2 regions of the Micromonospora sp. NPDC000663 genome follow, and region 1 is predicted to be linked to the other one. Evidence: riboswitches for the same ligand, from Rfam matches in the RefSeq annotation. Region 1 holds a riboswitch; the other holds the start of a gene.
What was found. Region 1 has a riboswitch for cobalamin ahead of cobN (cobaltochelatase subunit CobN). Riboswitches for the same ligand answer to the same signal wherever they lie in the genome.
Positions count from the first base shown of each region.

Region 2: another riboswitch for cobalamin. It lies ahead of ACFY1S_RS23265 (ribonucleoside-diphosphate reductase subunit alpha); the one in region 1 lies ahead of cobN (cobaltochelatase subunit CobN).

Region 1 is NZ_JBIAYR010000004.1:382,228-391,394, reverse strand. Features, by position in the region: gene ACFY1S_RS17305 (cobyrinate a,c-diamide synthase) at 1-248, opposite strand, end outside; gene cobO (cob(I)yrinic acid a,c-diamide adenosyltransferase) at 242-853, opposite strand; gene ACFY1S_RS17295 (VWA domain-containing protein) at 945-3,134, opposite strand; gene cobN (cobaltochelatase subunit CobN) at 3,131-6,799, opposite strand; cobalamin riboswitch at 7,082-7,211, opposite strand; gene ACFY1S_RS17285 (hypothetical protein) at 7,496-7,831, opposite strand; gene ACFY1S_RS17280 (RNA polymerase sigma factor) at 7,955-8,536, shown strand; gene ACFY1S_RS17275 (hypothetical protein) at 8,529-9,167, shown strand, end outside.
Region 2 is NZ_JBIAYR010000007.1:198,931-208,097, forward strand. Features, by position in the region: gene ACFY1S_RS23260 (ribonucleotide-diphosphate reductase subunit beta) at 1-912, opposite strand, end outside; gene ACFY1S_RS23265 (ribonucleoside-diphosphate reductase subunit alpha) at 966-3,311, opposite strand; cobalamin riboswitch at 3,503-3,719, opposite strand; gene ACFY1S_RS23270 (MFS transporter) at 3,795-5,021, opposite strand; gene ACFY1S_RS23275 (ROK family protein) at 5,063-6,163, shown strand; gene ACFY1S_RS23280 (L-fuconate dehydratase) at 6,312-7,706, shown strand; gene ACFY1S_RS23285 (FadR/GntR family transcriptional regulator) at 7,720-8,442, shown strand; gene ACFY1S_RS23290 (aldo/keto reductase) at 8,453-9,167, opposite strand, start outside.

The sequences.
Region 1 (9,167 bases):
TGCCGCAGCAGCGGCGCGATGCGCTGCGCGCCGACCAGGAACGGGTCGAGGTTGCGTCCGGGGCGGCCGGCGGCGAGGGCGTGGTAGCCCGGGTCGATGTAGTCCGGGCCGACCTTGTGCGGGCTGACCGTGAGGCCCCGGCGGCGCAGCGCGGCGAGCATCCCGGTGGCGACTGTCGTCTTGCCGTGCCCGCTGGCCGGCGCGGCGACCACCACCCGAGGCAGCGGCCACGGCTCGAGGCTCACCATTCGATGCCCTTCTGGCCCTTCTGGCCGGCGTCCATCGGGTGCTTGACCTTGGTCAGCTCGGCGACCAGGTCGGCGGCGGCGACCAGGCGCGGGTCGGCGTCCCGCCCGGTGATCACGACGTGTTGGAAGCCGGGCCGGTCGGTGAGGGTGGCGACCACCTCGTCGACGTCCACCCAGCCCCACGTCATCGGGTAGGTGAACTCGTCAAGCACGTACAGCCCGTAGCGCTCGGCGGCCAGGTCACGCTGGATCTGCCGCCACCCCTCCAGTGCGTCGGCGGCGTGGTCGGCGTCGCCGCCGCGCTGGATCCAGGACCAGCCCTCGCCCATCTTGTGCCAGGTGACCGGGGCACCCTCGCCGGTACGTTCGTGCACCTCGCCGAGCGCGCGGAAGGCGTTCTCCTCCCCCACCCGCCATTTGGCGCTCTTGACGAACTGGAACACCCCGACCGGCAGTCCTGCCGTCCACGCCCGCAGGGCCAACCCGAAGGCGGCCGTCGACTTGCCCTTCATCTGTCCGCTGTGGACGATCAGCAGTGGCCGGTGCCGTCGCTGCCGGGTGGTCAACCCGTCAGCGGGCACCTGACTCGGCTTTCCCTGCGGCATCAGCGTTCCCCCGTCGTAACCACGCCCACCAACACGCTCCCGCTCTCCGCGATCTTGCGGTTTCTGTCGGCCATCTGCGCACTGTGTCCTGTCATGTCGCCACCGGAATCGCACGATCGCGGGGGTGGGAATGGGTGAGGGAGGCCAGGGGGTGCAGGGGGGCGTCGAGCTGGGTGGCGAGGCGGGCGGCCAGGTTGAGCCGGACCGGGCCCGACTCGCAGTCGACGACCACGCAGGAGGCGCGCGTCGCCACCAGGACCTGTGCCGCCGCCGCCGCGCGGTCGAGGGGGCGGGTGCCGGCTGTGGCTCTGCCGTCGGTGACCACCAGGACCAGGGGGCGACGCTTCGGGTCGCGCAGGCGCTCCACCCGCAGCAGGTCCGCGGCGGCGAGCAGGCCCTCGGCCAGCGGCGTCCGCCCGCCCGTGGGCAGCTCGGCCAGCCGGGTCGACGCGGCCAGCACCGACGAGGTGGCCGGCAGCAGCGTCCGCGCGTCGGCGCCCCGGAAGGCGACCACCGCGACCTTGTCCCGCCGCTGGTAGGCGTCGGTGAGCAGGGCCAGCACCGCGTCCTTCACTGTCGCCATCCGTTGACGGGCGCCCATCGAACCGCTGGCGTCCACCACGAACAGCACCAGGTTGCCCTCGCGGCCCTCGCGCACCGCCTCGCGGACGTCGTCGCCGCGCAACCGCAGCGGCCCGGCGAGGCGCCCCCGGGCGGCCTGGTGCGGGGCGGCCGCCCGGACCGTCGCCGCGAGGTGCAGCGCCCCGACCCGACCCGCCGGCACCCGCGCGCCGGTGGCGCGGCCCCGCCCGGTCCGGGCCCGTGACCGCCGGCCGGGCACCCCGTCACCCACGCCGGGGGCGGTGAGCAGCCGCGCCCGCAACCCACCGCGGGGTACGGCCACTGGCTGACCGCCCGCCGGGGCGTACGCCCCGGCACGGCTCGGGTCGCTGTCGACCGGCCCGCCGGCCATGTCATCGCCTCCGGCGCCGCGCCGGCCCCCGTCCTGATCGGAGCCGCCCCCGTCGTCGCTGCCGCCCTGCGGCCACCCACCGTCCCGATCGGCTCGTCCCTGAGGGCCCGTGTCGCCGACTGCCGACTGCCCGGCCCTACCCGGCCCGGGATCGGTCCGGTCCCGGTCACCGCCCGGGCCGCTCCCGTCGGGGTCGTGTCCCTCGCTGTCACCGCCCGGGCCGCCGCCTCCTCGTGGACCGCCGCCGTCCGGGCCGCTGCCGGTGGGGCCGGCGTCGTCCGGATCGTCGTCGGGGTGGGCGTCCTGGGCCTGCCGCAACGCCTCGTCGAGGCGCTTCTCGTCAAGCCCCGGCGTGTCGAACGGGTCGCGGCGGCGGCGGTGCGGCAGCGCCAGCCGGGCGGCCACCCGTACGTCGTCGATGGTGACCCGGTCCCGCCCGAGCCAGGCGGCGTGCGCCAGGGCCGTGCGGGCCGTGACGATGTCGGCGCGCATCCCGTCCACGTCGAACGCCGCGCACACCTCGGCGATCTGCCGCAGCGCGGCGTCCGGCAGTCGTACCCCGGGGAGCCGGCGGCGGGCGTCGGCCACCTGCCGGGCGACGTCGGCGTCGGCGTCGGCCCAGCGGGCGGCGAACCCGGCCGGGTCGGCGTCGGCCGCGAGCCGGCGGCGGACCACCTCGACCCGGACCGCCGGGTCCCGGCTCGCCCCCACCTCGACGGTGAGCCCGAACCGGTCGAGCAACTGCGGGCGCAACTCCCCCTCCTCCGGGTTCATGGTGCCCACCAGCAGGAACCGGGCCGCGTGGCTGACCGAGACGCCCTCGCGTTCGACGTGGCTGCGGCCCATCGCCGCCGCGTCAAGCAGCAGGTCGACGAGATGGTCGTGCAGCAGGTTGACCTCGTCGACGTAGAGCACGCCCCGGTGGGCGGCGGCGAGCAGACCCGGCTCGAAGGCGCGTACCCCCTCGCCGATGGCCCGCTCCAGGTCCAGCGACCCGACCACCCGGTCCTCGGCGGCGCCGACCGGCAGCTCGACCAGGCGGGCCGGCCGGGTCTCGGCGGGCGCGTCGACCGGGTGCGGGCCGTCCGGGCAGGCCGGGTCGGGCTCGGCCGGGTCACAGCCGAACCGGCAGCCGGCGACCCGGCCGACCGGGGGCAGCAGCGCGGCGAGGGCGCGCACTGCCGTCGACTTGGCGGTGCCCTTCTCGCCGCGCACGAGGACCCCACCGATCGCCGGGGAGACCGCGTTGAGCAGCAGCGCCAACCGCATGTCGGCCATGCCGAGCACGGCACTGAACGGGTACGTCATGCCCGGTCCTCCAGGTCACCCTCGCTGGCCAGGTACGTGTCGCGGAGCCGGTCCAGGGTGGCCGGGTCGGGTTCGGCCCACAGGCCCCGGTCCGCGGCCTCCAGCAGCCGTTCGGTGATGCCGCGCAGCGCCCACGGGTTGGACCGCTCCAGGAACTCCCGGGTCGTCTCGTCGAACAGGTACGCGGCGGCCAGGTGCTCGTACATCCAGTCGTCCACGACGCCGGCTGTGGCGTCGTAGCCGAACAGGTAGTCCACTGTGGCGGCCAGTTCGAACGCCCCCTTGTAGCCGTGCCGGCGCATCGCGGCGATCCACCTCGGGTTGACCACCCGGGCCCGGAACACCCGCCGGGTCTCCTCTCCCAACGTGCGGGTCCGCACGTCGTGCGGCATCGCCGAGTCACCCACGTACGCCTGCGGTGACGTGCCGGTGAGGTGGCGGACCATCGCCACCATCCCGCCGTGGTACTGGAAGTAGTCGTCGGAGTCGACGATGTCGTGCTCGCGGGTGTCCTGGTTCTTCACGGCCACCGCGATCCGGGCGAACGAGCGTTCCATGTCGGCTCGTGCCTCCCGCCCGTCCAGGCCCCGGCCGTACGCGTAGCCGCCCCAGACCGCGTACACCTCGGCCAGGTCGGCGTCGTCACGCCAGGTCCGGGCGTCGATCAGGGGCAGCAGACCGGCGCCGTACGCGCCGGGTTGGGAGCCGAAGATCCGGGCGGTGGCCCGCCGCTCGTCGCCGTGCTCGGCGAGGTCGGCGTTGACGTGGGCGCGCAGGTAGTTGTCCGCGTCCGGCTCGTCGAGGGCGGCGACCCGTCGGACGGCGTCGTCGAGCAGGGCAACGACGTGCGGGAACGCGTCGCGGAAGAACCCGGAGATGCGCACTGCCACGTCGACGCGCGGTCGGCCCAGCTCGGCGGTCGGCACCACCTCGACGCCGGTGACCCGCCGGGACCGCTCGTCCCAGACCGGTCGGCAGCCCAGCAGCGCGAGCACCTCGGCGATGTCGTCGCCCTGGGTGCGCATCGCGCTGGTGCCCCACACGGTCAACCCCACCGAGCGGGGGTACGCCCCGGTGTCGGCGAGGTGCCGGGCGAGCAGCGAGTCGGCCAGGGCCACGCCGACGTCCCAGGCGTTGCGGCTGGGGATCGCCTTGGGGTCGACGGAGTAGAAGTTGCGACCGGTGGGAAGCACGTTGACCAGGCCCCGGGTGGGTGAGCCGGAGGGTCCGGGCGGCACGAACCGGCCGTCGAGCGCGCCGAGGGTGTTCGTCAGCTCGTCGGTGGTCCGCGCGAGTCGGGGCACCAGTTCGGTGGCGGCGAAGCGCAGCACCGCGACGGCGTCCGGGAACGGTTGGCCGGTCACCTCGACGACCACGGCGTCGGCGGCGTCCACGTCCCAGTGCAGGGTCTCCATGCCGACGACCAGCCGCCGGGCGAGGGCCTCGATCAGGTCGACGGCGTCGGCGGCGGTGCCGGCCGGCCCGTCCACCGCGTCGGTGAGCGCCGTGGGCAGGGCCAGTCGTTCTCCCGGTGCCGCGAGCAGTTCCTGCTCGTCGAGGCCGTACGCGGCGGCGAGTGCCTGCCGCAGACCGGGCAGGGCGTGGGCGCCGCCCCAGATCTGCGGGGCGCGCAGCACCGCGAGGACCAGGTTGACCCGGGGCTCACCGGTCGGCGCGGCGGCGAGGATGTGCAGTCCGTCGCGGATCTGCACGTCCTTGACCTCGCACAGGTACCCGTCGAGGTGCAGCACGAAGTCGTCGAAGTCGTCCGCGCCCGGCATCGCCTCGGCGTGCAGGTCGTGGTGCAGTTCGGCGGCGCGTACGAGGTCCCAGATCTGCGCCCGCACGGTGGGCACCTTGGCCGGGTCGAGTGCCTGCACCGTCGCGTACTCGTCGAGCAGTTGCTCCAGCTTGGCCAGCTCGCCGTACGTCTCGGCGCGGGCCATCGGCGGCACCAGGTGGTCGACGACCACTGCGTGCGCCCGGCGTTTGGCCTGGGTGCCCTCGCCGGGGTCGTTGACGATGAACGGGTACACCAGCGGCAGGTCGCCGAGGACCGCGTCGGGTGCGCAGTCGGCGGCCAGCCCGAGGCCCTTGCCGGGCAGCCATTCGAGGGTGCCGTGTTTGCCCAGGTGCACCACGGCGTCCGCGCCGAAGCCGCCGTCCGCGACCGGCGCGGCAAGCCAGCGGTACGCGGCCAGGTAGTGGTGACTCGGCGGCAGGTCCGGGTCGTGGTAGATGGCGATCGGGTTCTCCCCGAAGCCGCGCGGCGGCTGGATGAGCAGCACCACGTTTCCGAAGCGCAGCCCGGCGAGCACGATGTCGCCGCCGTCGGTGTACAGCTCGCCGGGCGGCTCCCCCCAGTGCTCCCGCATCCGATCGCGCAGCTCGGCCGGGATCTGGTCGAACCACCGCCGGTACGTCTGCGCGGGTATCCGGGCCTCGGCGGCGGCCAACTGTTCGGGGGTGAGCCACTCCACGTCGTGCCCGCCCGCGGCGATCAGCGCGTGGATCAGCGCGTCGCCGTCGTCGGGCACCGGCGCGTCGCCCAGGTGGTAGCCGGCCTCGGCGAGCGCGCCGAGCAGCCGGACCGCCGAGACGGGGGTGTCCAGTCCGACGGCGTTGCCGACCCGGGAGTGCTTGGTGGGGTACGAGCTGAGCACCACGGCGATCCGCTTGTCGCCGTTGGGCACGTACCGCAGGCGGGCGTGGCGCACCGCGATCCCGGCGACCCGGGCGGCCCGTTCGGGATCGGCGGCGTAGACGGAGAGGCCGTCGGCGTCGATCCGCTTGAACGAGAACGGCACGGTGACGATCCGGCCGTCGAACTCGGGGATGGCCACCTGCATCGCCGCGTCCAACGGGGACAGTCCGGCGTCGCTGGCGGCCCACTGGTCGCGGGTGCTGGTGAGGCAGAGCGCCTGGATGACCGGTACGTCCAGGGCGGCGAGGGCTCCCACGTCCCAGGCGTCCTCGGCCCCGCCGCCGGAGGCGTCGGCGGCGACCGCGCCACCTGCGGCGAGCACCGTGACCAGCAGCGCGTCACAGCGGGCGAACAGCCCGAGCGGTTCGGTGCCGGCGCTCAGCCCGCGCAGCGAGCCGCAGTAGATCGGCAGCGGATTGCCGCCGGCGTCGCGTACCGCGTCGGCGAGCACGTCGACGAATCCGGTGTTGCCGGCCAGGGCGTGTGCCCGGTAGAAGACGATCCCCACTGTCGGCAGGTACGGGTCGGCCAGGTGCGCGCCGTGCACGCCGTACGCAGGTGTGCGTGCCGGTGGGGCGAAGCCCTCGCCTGTGAACAGGACTGTGTCGCCGAGGAACCGGGCGAGCTGCGCCAGGTTGTCCGGTCCGCCCTCGACGAGATACGCCAGGGCCTGGGTGACCACTCCGGACGGCACCGTGGACAGGGCCATCAGCTCCGCGTCGGGCGCCGCCTCACCGCCGAGCACGACGGCGGGCAGTCCGCTGGTGAGCACCGCCGCGAGGCCGTCCGGCCACGCCTGGCGACCCCCGAGCAGGCGTACGACGGCGAGGTCGACCCCCTCGAGCAGGGCGGGCACCTCGTCGGCCACGACCCGTGCCGGGTTGGCGAGCCGGTAGTCGGCGTCACTGGCGCGGGCGGCCAGCAGGTCGGTGTCGGCGGTGGAGAGTAGCAGAACGCGCACGGCAGGCTCCGGACGGTAACGTCGGCACGCTCGCGAGAGCGGCCTGGCGACGTGGGATGGGCGCAGGGTTCAGCGAGGACCGCGATCCAGCCGGCTCAGCGGCCTGCGGCCGGGAGCGACGGGCGGCGCGGTCCGGAACTCAGCGGTGAACGGAGTCGATGCCGATCGCGACGACGGCACGGCCGCCGTGCGGAAGACGGCAGTAGCCGTCAATGATGGAGACGCCAAGCGTCATCGGGTCCTCCTCGGGTGTCCACGCCCTGGGGTACGTCCCGACGGCCGAAGTATCCTGGCTTCCGGATCGACGCTCTCCCCCGGCCTTCCAACCGCAGACACACGGCCGTGACTCACGAGGGGGGATCGCTCCCCGGTGACAGTGGCGGGACCGCGTCGGATTCGCACCGACTTCCTTCACTGCCGTCAGGCTGCGAATGCTGCCACACCCCTGCGCTGCGGGTCAACGCCGCTCCGGCCGGCCGAGCGGGTGTGCGTCACCGAGCTTCAGCTGTCGGCGCGACAGCGGATCATCCGGCCTCGATACCCCGGATCAATGCCCGGCTTCCTTTGCTCTGCTTACCCATACGCCACAGAAAGGGAGCGTTACTGCCGCTTATCGGTAAGCAGAGCAAAGGATGTCCGGCACTCTGGCCCCCGCCGCGCTGGCCCGGCGGTGCTTGGCTTCTTGGCGGAGGAGTCTCAGCGGGCGTGGCGCTCCGGGTGGGCCCGGCTCCACACCCGCATCCGCTCGGGGTAGCCGGTACGCCCCGCCTCGTACAGCGGCACCGCGTGCTTGCGGGCGATGGCGCCCGCAGCTCGTGGCGTGCCGGTGCGGCGGCGGATCCACTCCCCGTCGTGGGCGATCGCCACGACTGTCGTGTCGGTGGCGGTGGTCTCCGGCTCCAGGTAGAACTCCACCCCCCGTCGGCTGGTGACGAACGCCTCCAGCGCGGCGAGGTCGTCGCGGGTCGCCTCCCGGTCCAGCTTCGTCGGGGTCGCCTCGGCACCCCGTGCCCGCCTACTGAACCAGCCCATGCCCCCACCCCTCTCCTCGACGCTCCCCCCCAGTGCAGCACCGATTCCTGGCAAAGCCCTGCACGCCGGATGGGAGCAAGCTGACCCCGTACCGGATGGAACCCGCAGCCCGCGTGCGGTGTCATGAGGGTGATCGAACCGGAGGCTCCCCTGGACGACCACGTTCTCGTCACCCGCGCCCGAACAGGTGACCTCGAGGCGTACGACCTCCTGGTCGCCCGGCACACCGCGTCCGCGTACCGGACGGCGGTGCTGCTCGGTGCGGGATCGGACTCCGAGGACATCGTCCAGGAGGCGTTCGTGAAGGCGTACCGCAAACTCGCCCGCTACCGCGGTGAGTCGTCCTTCCGGTCCTGGCTCCTGGCGATCGTCGCCAACGAGACCCGCAACCTGCACCGTACGCGCAGCCGTCGGGAGGGGCTGTTCCTGCGCGCGGCGGCCGCCAGCCCGGCGTCGGAGGCCGCCGAGGACGGGGCGGTCGGCGCGGTCCTCGCCGGGGAACGGCGCGCGGCGCTCGTGCGGGCGCTGCGCCACCTTCCGGTACGCGACCGCGAGGTGATCGTCTGCCGGTTCTTCCTCGACCTCAGCGAGGAGGAGACCGTGCAGGCGCTGGGCTGGCCCCGGGGCACGGTGAAGTCGCGGACGTCACGGGCGTTGGCGAAACTCCGCGGCCTGCTGGACCGCGAGGAGGTCCGGCATGGATGACCTTGAGAAGGACCTCCGCGACCTCGCCGCCTGGCTGGAGACGCCCGACCCGCCGGACGTGACAGCACGCGTGCGCGCCCGGGTGGCCGCGCCCCGGCGACACCTGTGGCGCGCGTACGCCGCTGCGGCCCTCGCCGCCCTGCTGGTGGCGGTGCTGCCGCCGACACGGGCCGCCGTCGCCGACGCCGTTGGCGGTCTGCTGCGCTTCGCGGGAGTCAGCATCTCCCCGTCGTCGGGCCGGCCCGCCGGCACCCCGTCGCCGTTGCCGTCGCAGCGGACGTCGGGGCTGGACGAGGCACAGCGGGCGGTGCGCTTTCCGATCCGCGTACCGGCGAAGCTCGGCCCGCCCGAGCAGGTGCTTGTCGCCGACCCCGACGCCACCGGCGCCCACCGGGTCGCGACGCTGCTCTACCGAGGGGGCGCGCTACGCATCGACGCCTTCGACGGCCGCCTCAACCTGTCCTTCCACAAGGAGACAGTCCGACCGGACGCGGAGTGGGTCCAGGTCAACGGGGACTTCGCCGTCTGGGTCGCCAACCCACACGTCCTGTCCTACGTGGACCGTGCCGGGCAGGTGCGCCAGGAGACCGCCCGGCTGGCCGCCTCGACCCTGATCTGGCAGGCGGACGGC
Region 2 (9,167 bases), on a different contig from region 1:
CTGAACGTCCTGCAACTCCATGAAGGCGAACGGGTTGGCCGAGCCGTAGTGCGCGTCGATGCCGAGCTGGGCGAGGCGGCGGTCGGCGACGTGCTGGAGGTACTCCCGCATGTCGGTGAGCGTCAGACCGGGTACGCCCTGGCCGACCAGGTCCTCGGCGAACTGGACCTCGCACTCGACGGCCTCGGTGAGCATCTCACGGACCTGGTCTGCGAGGTCGTCGTCGAACAGGTCGGGTTCCTCGGCGCGTACGGTGTCGACGACGTCGAACGCGAAGGCCATGTGCATGGACTCGTCGCGGAACACCCAGTTGGTGCCCGAGGCCAGCCCGTGCAGCAGGCCCCGGGAGCGCAGGAAGTAGACGTACGCGAACGCGCCGTAGAAGAACAGCCCCTCTATGCAGGCGGCGAAGCAGATCAGGTTGAGCAGGAACGTCCGTCGGTCCTCACGGGTCCGCAGCTCGCGCAGATCGTGCAGGGAGTTGATCCACCGGAAGCAGAACTCGGCCTTGCGGCGGATGGAGGGGATGTTCTCGATGGCCGAGAAGGCCGCGAACCGCTCGGTCTCGTCGGGCACGTACGTGTCGAGCAGGTTCAGGTAGAACTGGACGTGCACCGCCTCCTCGAACAGTTGCCGGGACAGGTAGAGCCGACCCTCGGGGCTGTTGACGTGCTGATAGAGGTTGAGCACCAGGTTGTTGGCGACGATCGTGTCGCCGGTGGCGAAGAACGCCACCAGACGGCTCACCAGGTGCCGCTCGGCAGGTGAGAGCCTGTCCAGGTCGGCGAGGTCGGCGTGCAGGTCGACCTCCTCGACGGTCCAGGTGTTGCGGATGGCGTCGCGGAACCTGTCGAAGAAGTGCGGGTAGCGCATCGGGCGCAGGGTGAGATCCATCCCGGGGTCGAGCAGCATGTGCGTGGTCCTCGTGTCGGTGGTGCCGGGGTCGGTGGTGACGTCGGCGGCGGTCACTGGCAGGCCTCGCACGACTCGGGGTTCTCCAGCGAGCAGGCCAGCGCCTCGGCGTCGACAGCACCGACAGCACCGACAGCCACGGACGCGGCGGGCGCGACGACGGCCACTGTCGCCTGCTGGATCCTCGTGGCCGGGCGCGATCGCAGGTAGTACGTGGTCTTCAGGCCGGCCTTCCAGGCGTACAGGTACATCGAGGAGAGCTTGCCGATGGTCGGCGAGGCCAGGAACAGGTTCAGCGACTGCGACTGGTCGATGAACGGGGCCCGGGCGGCGGCGAGGTCGATCAACGCCCGCTGCGGCAGCTCCCAGGCGGTGCGGAACAGCTCCCGGACGCCGGCCGGCAGTTCGGCGATGTCCTGCACCGAGCCCTCGGCGCGCTTGATCGCCGAGCGGATCGGTTCGGTCCACAGGCCACGGGCCTTCAGCTCGCGGACCAGGGCGGTGTTGACCTGGAGGAACTCCCCCGACAGGGTCTCGCGCTTGAACAGGTTGGACACCTGCGGCTCGATGCACTCGTAGCAGCCGGCGATCGACGCGATGGTCGCCGTCGGGGCGACCGCCACCAGCAGCGAGTTGCGCAGCCCGTACGCCTCGACCCGCTCGCGAAGCGCGGCCCAACGCGCGGTCTGCGTACCCTCGACGCCCCACGGGTCGGGCTGCAACTGCCCGCGCGCGGCGCGGGTCTGGGCGTACGCCGGGTGCGCGCCGAAGCGGCGGGCCAGGTCGGCGGAGGTTTCCAGCGCGGTCAGGTACAGCTCCTCGCTGATCCGGGTGGACAGTTCCCGGGCGGCCGCGGAGTCGAACGGCAGCCGCAGGGCGAAGAACACGTCCTGAAGGCCCATCAGTCCGAGCCCGACGGGGCGCCAGCGCGGGTTGCTCGCCGCCGCCTGCGCTGTCGGGTAGTAGTTGATGTCGATGACCCGGTCGAGGAAGGTCACGGCGGTGCGTACCGTGGCGCGCAGCCGATCCCAGTCGAGGTCACCGTCGGCGAGGTGGGCGGCGAGGTTGACCGAGCCGAGGTTGCACACGGCGGTCTCGGCGTCGCTGGACACCTCGATGATCTCGGTGCACAGGTTGGACAGGTGCACCACGTTGCCGTCGTCGGCGGTCTGGTTGCACAGCCGGTTCGCGGCGTCCTTGAAGGTCATCCACCCGTTGCCGGTCTGGGCGAGGGTACGCATCATCGTCGCGTACAGCTCCCGCGCCGGCACCTGCCGCACGTAGCGGCCCTGCGCCTCGGCGGTCCGGTACGCGACGTCGAACCGCTCCCCCCACAGGTCGGGCAGCTCGGGCACCTCGTGCGGGTCGAACAGCGACCACATCCCGTCGGCCTCGACCCGGCGCATGAACTCGTCCGGGATCCAGTTGGCCAGGTTCAGGTTGTGGGTGCGCCTGGCGTCCTCGCCCGTGTTGTCGCGCAGGTGCAGGAACTCCTCGATGTCCGGGTGCCACGGCTCCAGGTAGACGCAGGCCGCGCCCTTGCGCCGGCCGCCCTGGTTGACTGCGGCGACGCTGGCGTCGAGGGTACGCAGCCACGGCACGATCCCGTTGGACTGCCCGTTGGTGCCGCGGATCAGCGCGCCCCGGGACCGGACCCGCGAGTACGCGATGCCGATACCGCCGGCGAACTTGGACAGGTTGGCGACCTGGGCGTACCGCTGGTAGATCGAATCCAGCTCGTCGCGCGGGGAGTCGACCAGGTAGCAGGAGGACATCTGGGTGTGCCGGGTGCCGGAGTTGAACAGCGTCGGCGAGCTGGGCAGGTAGGCCAGGCTGGACATCAGCCGGTAGAAGCCGACCGCCTCGTCGGGGGTGGTGGACAGGCCGCAGGCCACCCGCAGCAGCCAGTACTGCGGGGTCTCCAGCACCAGCCGGGTGCTCGGGTGGCGCAGCAGGTACCTGTCGTACACCGTGCGCAGGCCGAAGTACTCGAAGCGGCGGTCGCCGTCCGGGTCGACGGCGTCGTCGAGCGTCGCAGCGTGCGCGGCCACGAACGCGGCCGTGTCGTCGCCGATCAGGCCCTCGGCGTGACCGGTGCGGATGGCAGCGCTGAACGAGGTGACTCCCTGCCGGCGGACCTCCTTGTCGACGTACCCGGCCAGCAGTCGGGCGGCCAGGCGCGAGTACTGCGGCTCCTCGCCGATCATCTCGGCGGCGGTCTGGATGGAGAGCCGGTCCAGTTCCGCTGTCGTCGCGCCGTCGTACAGGCCGCTGATCGTGCGGGTCGCGACCCGCAGCGGGTCGACGTCGGTGAGGTCGTCGGACCACCGCTCGACGGCCCGGACGATCCTGTTGACGTCCACCGGTTCGGTGTTGCCGTCGCGCTTGCGGACCCGCATCTGCGCGCGGCACGGCGCCGTGTCGCTGGCGGTCGGGACTACCTCGGTGACTGTCACCACTCGCTCCTCGGAGTTCGAGACCTGATGGTCCGGACACGAGGAGACAGACACCGGCGGACGCCACGCCGGCACGGCGCGGGTCATGTGGCGTCGGCCGTCCCACGCGGCCTCGGACCGCCGTTCGCCCGGGTGCGGACGTACGGCGCGCTGGCAGGTCTTCGGACTCGCGGGCACGACCGGTCTCGCCGGTCTCCTACCGGCCGTCGCTTCCCAGGCGTTTGGTGGCCCAGTGCTGATGACGGCTGTCGTTCCCACTCACCGCTGCGGGACAGTCCCGGATTCCCACCGGGTTCCCTCTTGCCTCGACCACTCCGGATGAGCGGCCGAACCAGCTGCGCTCGACACCATATATAGGGACGCCGCGGTTGTCGCACCCCACATCTCGGTGTCGGGCGTGTCGGTGACTGCCGTCACGGCAGGCGTTCAGCTGGCGACGGCGATCGGCTCGGGGGTACGCGAGCGGCGCTCGACGGTGACGCTGACACCGGCCAGGCCCAACCCGAGGACGGCCAGGAGCACGCCGACCCAGGCCGGTGCGAGGTAGCCGAACCCGGCGGCGATGGCGACACTGCCCAGGGCCGCGCCGAGACTGTTCGCGATGTTCATCGCCGACTGGTTCATGGCCGCGCCCATGAGCTGGGCTCCCGGGGCGACGGTGATGAGGCGCGCCTGCAGGACCGGCCCGAGGTAGAGACTCGTCGCGCCGACCAGGAACGCCCCCACGAACAGGCCGACGGGGTTCGACGCGACGAGGCCGAAGACGGTGATACTCACGATCATCGAGACGAAGCCGACGATCATGCTGCGGCGCAGGTCCCGGTCCGCGAGCCAGCCGCCCAGCGCGTTGCCGACGGTCATGCCCAGGCCCACCGCGACGAGCGCCCACGGCACCGTCGCGGCGGCGAGGCCGGCGACGTCGGTGGTGACCGGGGCGATGTACGTGTTGACCGCGAAGAAGCCGGCGAACCCGACAGCCCCGGTGGCCGCGACGAGCCACACCTGCCGGGTCCGCAGGGCCCGCAGCTCGGCGGCCGGCGAGCTGTCCACCGCCGCGGCGACCTCCGGGACGACCGCGAGGACCGCCAGCAGGGTGAGCAGGAAGACCCCGGCGATGACCAGGTACGCGGTACGCCAGCCGGCCTCCTGCCCGAGCCGGGTGATCAAGGGTACGCCCACCACGTTGCTCACGGTCAACCCGCTGAGCACGGCGGCGAAGCCACGGGCCTCGTTGCCGGGTCCCAGCAGGGCCGCCGCGAGCAGACCAGCCGCCCCGAAGTACGCGCCGTGCGGCAGCGCCGCGACGAACCGCGCGACAAGCACCAGGTCGAACGTCGGGGCGGTCGCCGACGCGACGGTCCCGACGGCGAAGAGGACGAGCAGCCCGAGCACCAGCTTCTTGCGGGGCAGGCGCGCGCTCAGCGCGGCGATCAGCGGAGCGCCCACGACCACGCCTAGCGCGTACGCGGTGATCATCCAGCCGGCCCGGGCCACCGCGTCGGACGGCGACTGGGCGTACCGCTGCGGGAGCAGTCCCCGCGCGATGTCGGGCAGCAGGCCCATCGCCACGAACTCGGTCAGGCCTACCGCGACGCCGCCCAGGGCCAGGGCGGCCACCGCGGCGAGGCGTCGATTTCTGCTCAGTCCATCCACCGGGAAAATTTAGCAACAGCGTTGCGTAATAGGGTGGTGGGATGACGCGCACCACAGCCGACGTGACGTTCCTGCGCGGCTACAACCAGGCGCTGGTCATGGCGGTGGGGCGTTCCGTGCCGACATTCGAGCGGTCGACAGTCGTCACCGCCACCGGCCTGACCCCGCAGGCGGTTTCCAAGGTCATCGCCCGCCTGACCGCCGACGGGCTGATCCGGTCCGCTGGCGTGCGCCGTCCGGGCATCGGCAAGCCCGCCGTCGTCTACGAGCTGGTCCCCGACAGCCGGTACGCCATCGGCGCCCACGTCGCCCGGCGCACGCTGCGGCTGGTGCTCGTCGACCTGGCCGGCAAGGTGCACCACTCGGCGGTCAGCCCGCTCCCCCGCGACTTCACCCCCGAACACCTGCTGCACGCCCTGCGCGCCGGCATCGACGCGATCACCGCGGACTGGGAGCCGCGAGGCCGGCTCACAGGCGTCGGCATCGGCATGATCGGCCCACTGGACCACGAGAACGGCCTGGTCCGCGACGCCCACGGCCTGCGGCACTGGCACGACGTACCGCTGCGCAAGCTCGCGCAGGCGCACCTGGGCCTGCCGGTCCACCTGGACAAGGACGTCACCGCAGGGGTCACGGCCGAAGCGTGGCGGCGCGGCGGGACCTTCGGCGACGCGGTCCTCATCATGGTCGAGTCTGGCATCGGCGGCGGCTTCTGGCTGGGCGGCACTGCCCACCGGGGAGCGCACACCAACGCCGGCGAGTTCGGCCACACGGTCGTCGACCTCGACGGACCGCGCTGCGTGTGCGGACGCCACGGATGTCTGGAGATCGTGCACAACCGGGCCGCCGAGGCCGGCGACATCGCGCGGGCCGCCCGCGTCCTGGCCGTCGGCGTGGTCAACCTGCTCCAGACCCTCGACCTCGCCCACGTGGTGCTGGCGGGCGCCGACCTCCTGCGGCACCAGGACGCCTACCTCGCGGCGGTCGAGGAGGCGGTGCACACCCAGGTGCCCCGCGCGGACTGGCTGGTCACCGACGTCGCCCTGTCCAGCCTGGGCGCGGACGTGATCGCGGCGGGCGCGGCCATGCTGGTCCTCGACCGGCAGTACGGCGTACCGGGCCTCATCCCGCGCCAGGGCTGACCGGGAAGCCATCCCACCGGCTGGAAGGGAGCCCGGCAAACATCGGATGTCTGGGCCCAGGCGTTGATCGACATCGTTGACGGCCCTGATCGGGCGTCCGTACACTCCCAGGCATCATCCGATCTTTCGTTAGCCGGGCGAGGAGCGCATGCCGCAGATCACTGCCGTCACCGTCGAGGACGTCCGCTTCCCCACCTCCCTGACCGCTGACGGCTCCGACGCCATGAACAAGGACGGTGACTACTCGGCGGCGTACGTCGTCCTGCACACCGACGGTCTGGACAGCACGGGTGCGCCGCTCGCCGGTCACGGGCTGACCTTCACCATCGGGCGCGGCAACGACATCGTCGCCGCCGCGGCGGTCCACCAGGCCCGGCGCCTGGTCGGCCTGGACGTGACGACGATGGCGGCGGACATGGGGGCGGTCTACCGCCTGCTCACCTCCGACTCGCAGCTGCGCTGGCTCGGCCCGGAGAAAGGCGTCGTGCACCTGTCCCTCGCCGCCGTGTTGAACGCCTCCTGGGATCTGGTGGCCCGGCTCGCCGCCAAACCGCTGTGGCGCCTGCTCGTCGACATGTCCCCCGAGCAGCTCGTCGACATCGCGGACCTGCGTTACCTGTCCGACGCGCTGACCCGGGACGAGGCGCTCGCCATCCTGCGCGCCAAGGAGAGCACCAAGGCCGACCGCCTCGCCGAGCTGCGCCGCACCGGTTACCCCGCCTATACCACCTCGGCCGGCTGGCTCGGCTACGGCGACGACAAGCTGCGCCGGCTGTGCCAGGAGGCGGTGGACACCGGCTACGGGTACGTCAAGCTCAAGGTGGGCGCCAACCTCGACGACGACATCCGCCGGTGCACGATCGCCCGGGAGATCCTCGGCCCGGACCGCCACCTCATGATCGACGCCAACCAGGTGTGGGACGTAGGTCAGGCCATCGAGTGGGTGACGGCTCTCGCCCGGTTCAAGCCACTGTGGATCGAGGAACCCACCAGCCCCGACGACATCCTCGGCCACGCGGCCATCCGCCGTGCCGTCGCGCCCATCGGCGTCGCCACCGGCGAGCACTGCCACAACCGGGTGATGTTCAAGCAGCTGTTCCAGGCCGGGGCCATCGACTTCTGCCAGCTGGACACCGGCCGGCTGGCCAGCGTCAACGAGATCGTCGCCGTGCTGCTCCTCGCCGCGAAGTTCGGCGTCCCCGTGTGCCCGCACGCGGGGGGCGTCGGCCTGTGCGAGATGGTCCAGCACGTCTCGGTGCTCGACTACGTCGCGGTCTCCGGAGACCTCACCGGCCGGGTCACCGAGTTCGTCGACCACCTGCACGAGCACTTCACCGACCCGTGCGTCGTACGGGACACCGGTTCGGGCAGCGGTTACGTCCTGCCCGGGCAGCCCGGCTACTCCACCCGGATGCGTCAGGAGTCGATCGCGCTGTACCGGTTCCCCGACGGCCACTACTGGGCGGCGGCGGACCCGGCTACCGTGTCATCTCCGGAGCCGTACGTCATCGCGGGTGGGGCGGCCACCCCCGCCGGCCGTTAGGGGGTGTCGCGTCGTGTCCCGTACCGACGAGGTGGTGAACGGCATCAAGCGGATGATCCTCGAAGGGACGTTCAAGCCCGGGGATCGGCTGCCCGTCGAGAAGGACCTCGCCGAGTCGCTGGGCGTCTCACGGGGCTCGTTGCGCGAGGGGATGTCGGCCCTGTCGATCCTCGGCATCGTCAACATCCGGCAGGGCGACGGCACCTACATCACCAACCTGGACGCACCGCAGCTGCTGGCGCCGATGGGCTTCGTCGTGGACTTCCAGGGCCAGGGCGACCCGCGGCACATCCACACCGTCCGACGCCTGCTGGAGTGCGAGGCCGCAGGATTGGCGGCGACCAGGATCACCGACGAGGCCCTCGCCCAGGCGGGAGAACTGCTCGACGAGGCGGCCCGGATCGCCGGCCGGTTGCCGCAGGACCACGAACGCATAATGGAAATCGACATCGCCTTCCACCGGATCATCGCGGTGCACGCCGACAATCCGGTGCTCGTCGGCCTGATCGAGGCGTTCGCCGGGCGCACCCTGCGCGGGCGGCTCTGGCGCAGCCTGCACGAGGAGGGCGCGGACCGGCGTACCCACGACGAGCACGTGGCGATCCTGAAGGCCCTCGTGGCACGCGACCCCGAACGCGCCCGCACCCGGATGGCCAACCACCTGATCGGGGTGGAGGAGTCGTTGCAGGAGCTGCCCGACGACGCCGACACCAACGGCGAGGCCGCCGGCCCGTGACCGCCCGCCCTCACGCCCGCACGTCGAGCAGCCCCTCCTCGTACAGCGCCGTCCAGAGCTGATCCGGCACCTCGGCGGCCGAGCGGCGCAGGGTCTCGGTCACCTGCGCCTCGTCGCGCATGCCGACCACTGTCGAGACCACTGCCGGATGCCGGCGGACGAACGCCAACGCCGCCTCGGGCAGGGTGACGCCGTACGACTGGCACACCCGCGCTGTCCGGCGGGCCTGCTCGATCACCTCCGGCGGGGCCTGCTGGTAGTTGTAGACCGCGTCGGACGGCGGGGTGTCCCGGGCCAGCAGCCCGGAGTTGTAGACCCCGGCGATCACCACGCCGACCCGGCGGGCCCGCGCGGCGGGGAGCAGGTCGACAAGCGCGCCCTGCTCCAGCAGGGTGAACCGGCCGGCGCACATCACCACGTCGACGTCCGTCTCCGTCACGAACCGGGCGAGCATGGCGGACTGGTTCATCCCAGCGCCGATCGCGCCGATCACCCCCTGATCCCGCAGCTCCACCAGCGCCGGCACCGCCTCGTCCGCGGCCTGCTCCCAGTGCGCGTCCGGGTCGTGCAGGTACACGATGTCGATCCGGTCCAGGCCGGTACGCCGAAGGCTCGCCTCCAACGACCGGCGTACGCCGTCGCGGCTGAAGTCCCAGACCCGCCGGTGGTCGGCCGGGACCGCGAAGCCCTCCGGATCCAGCAGGTGCGCGGTCTCGGGCGACGGC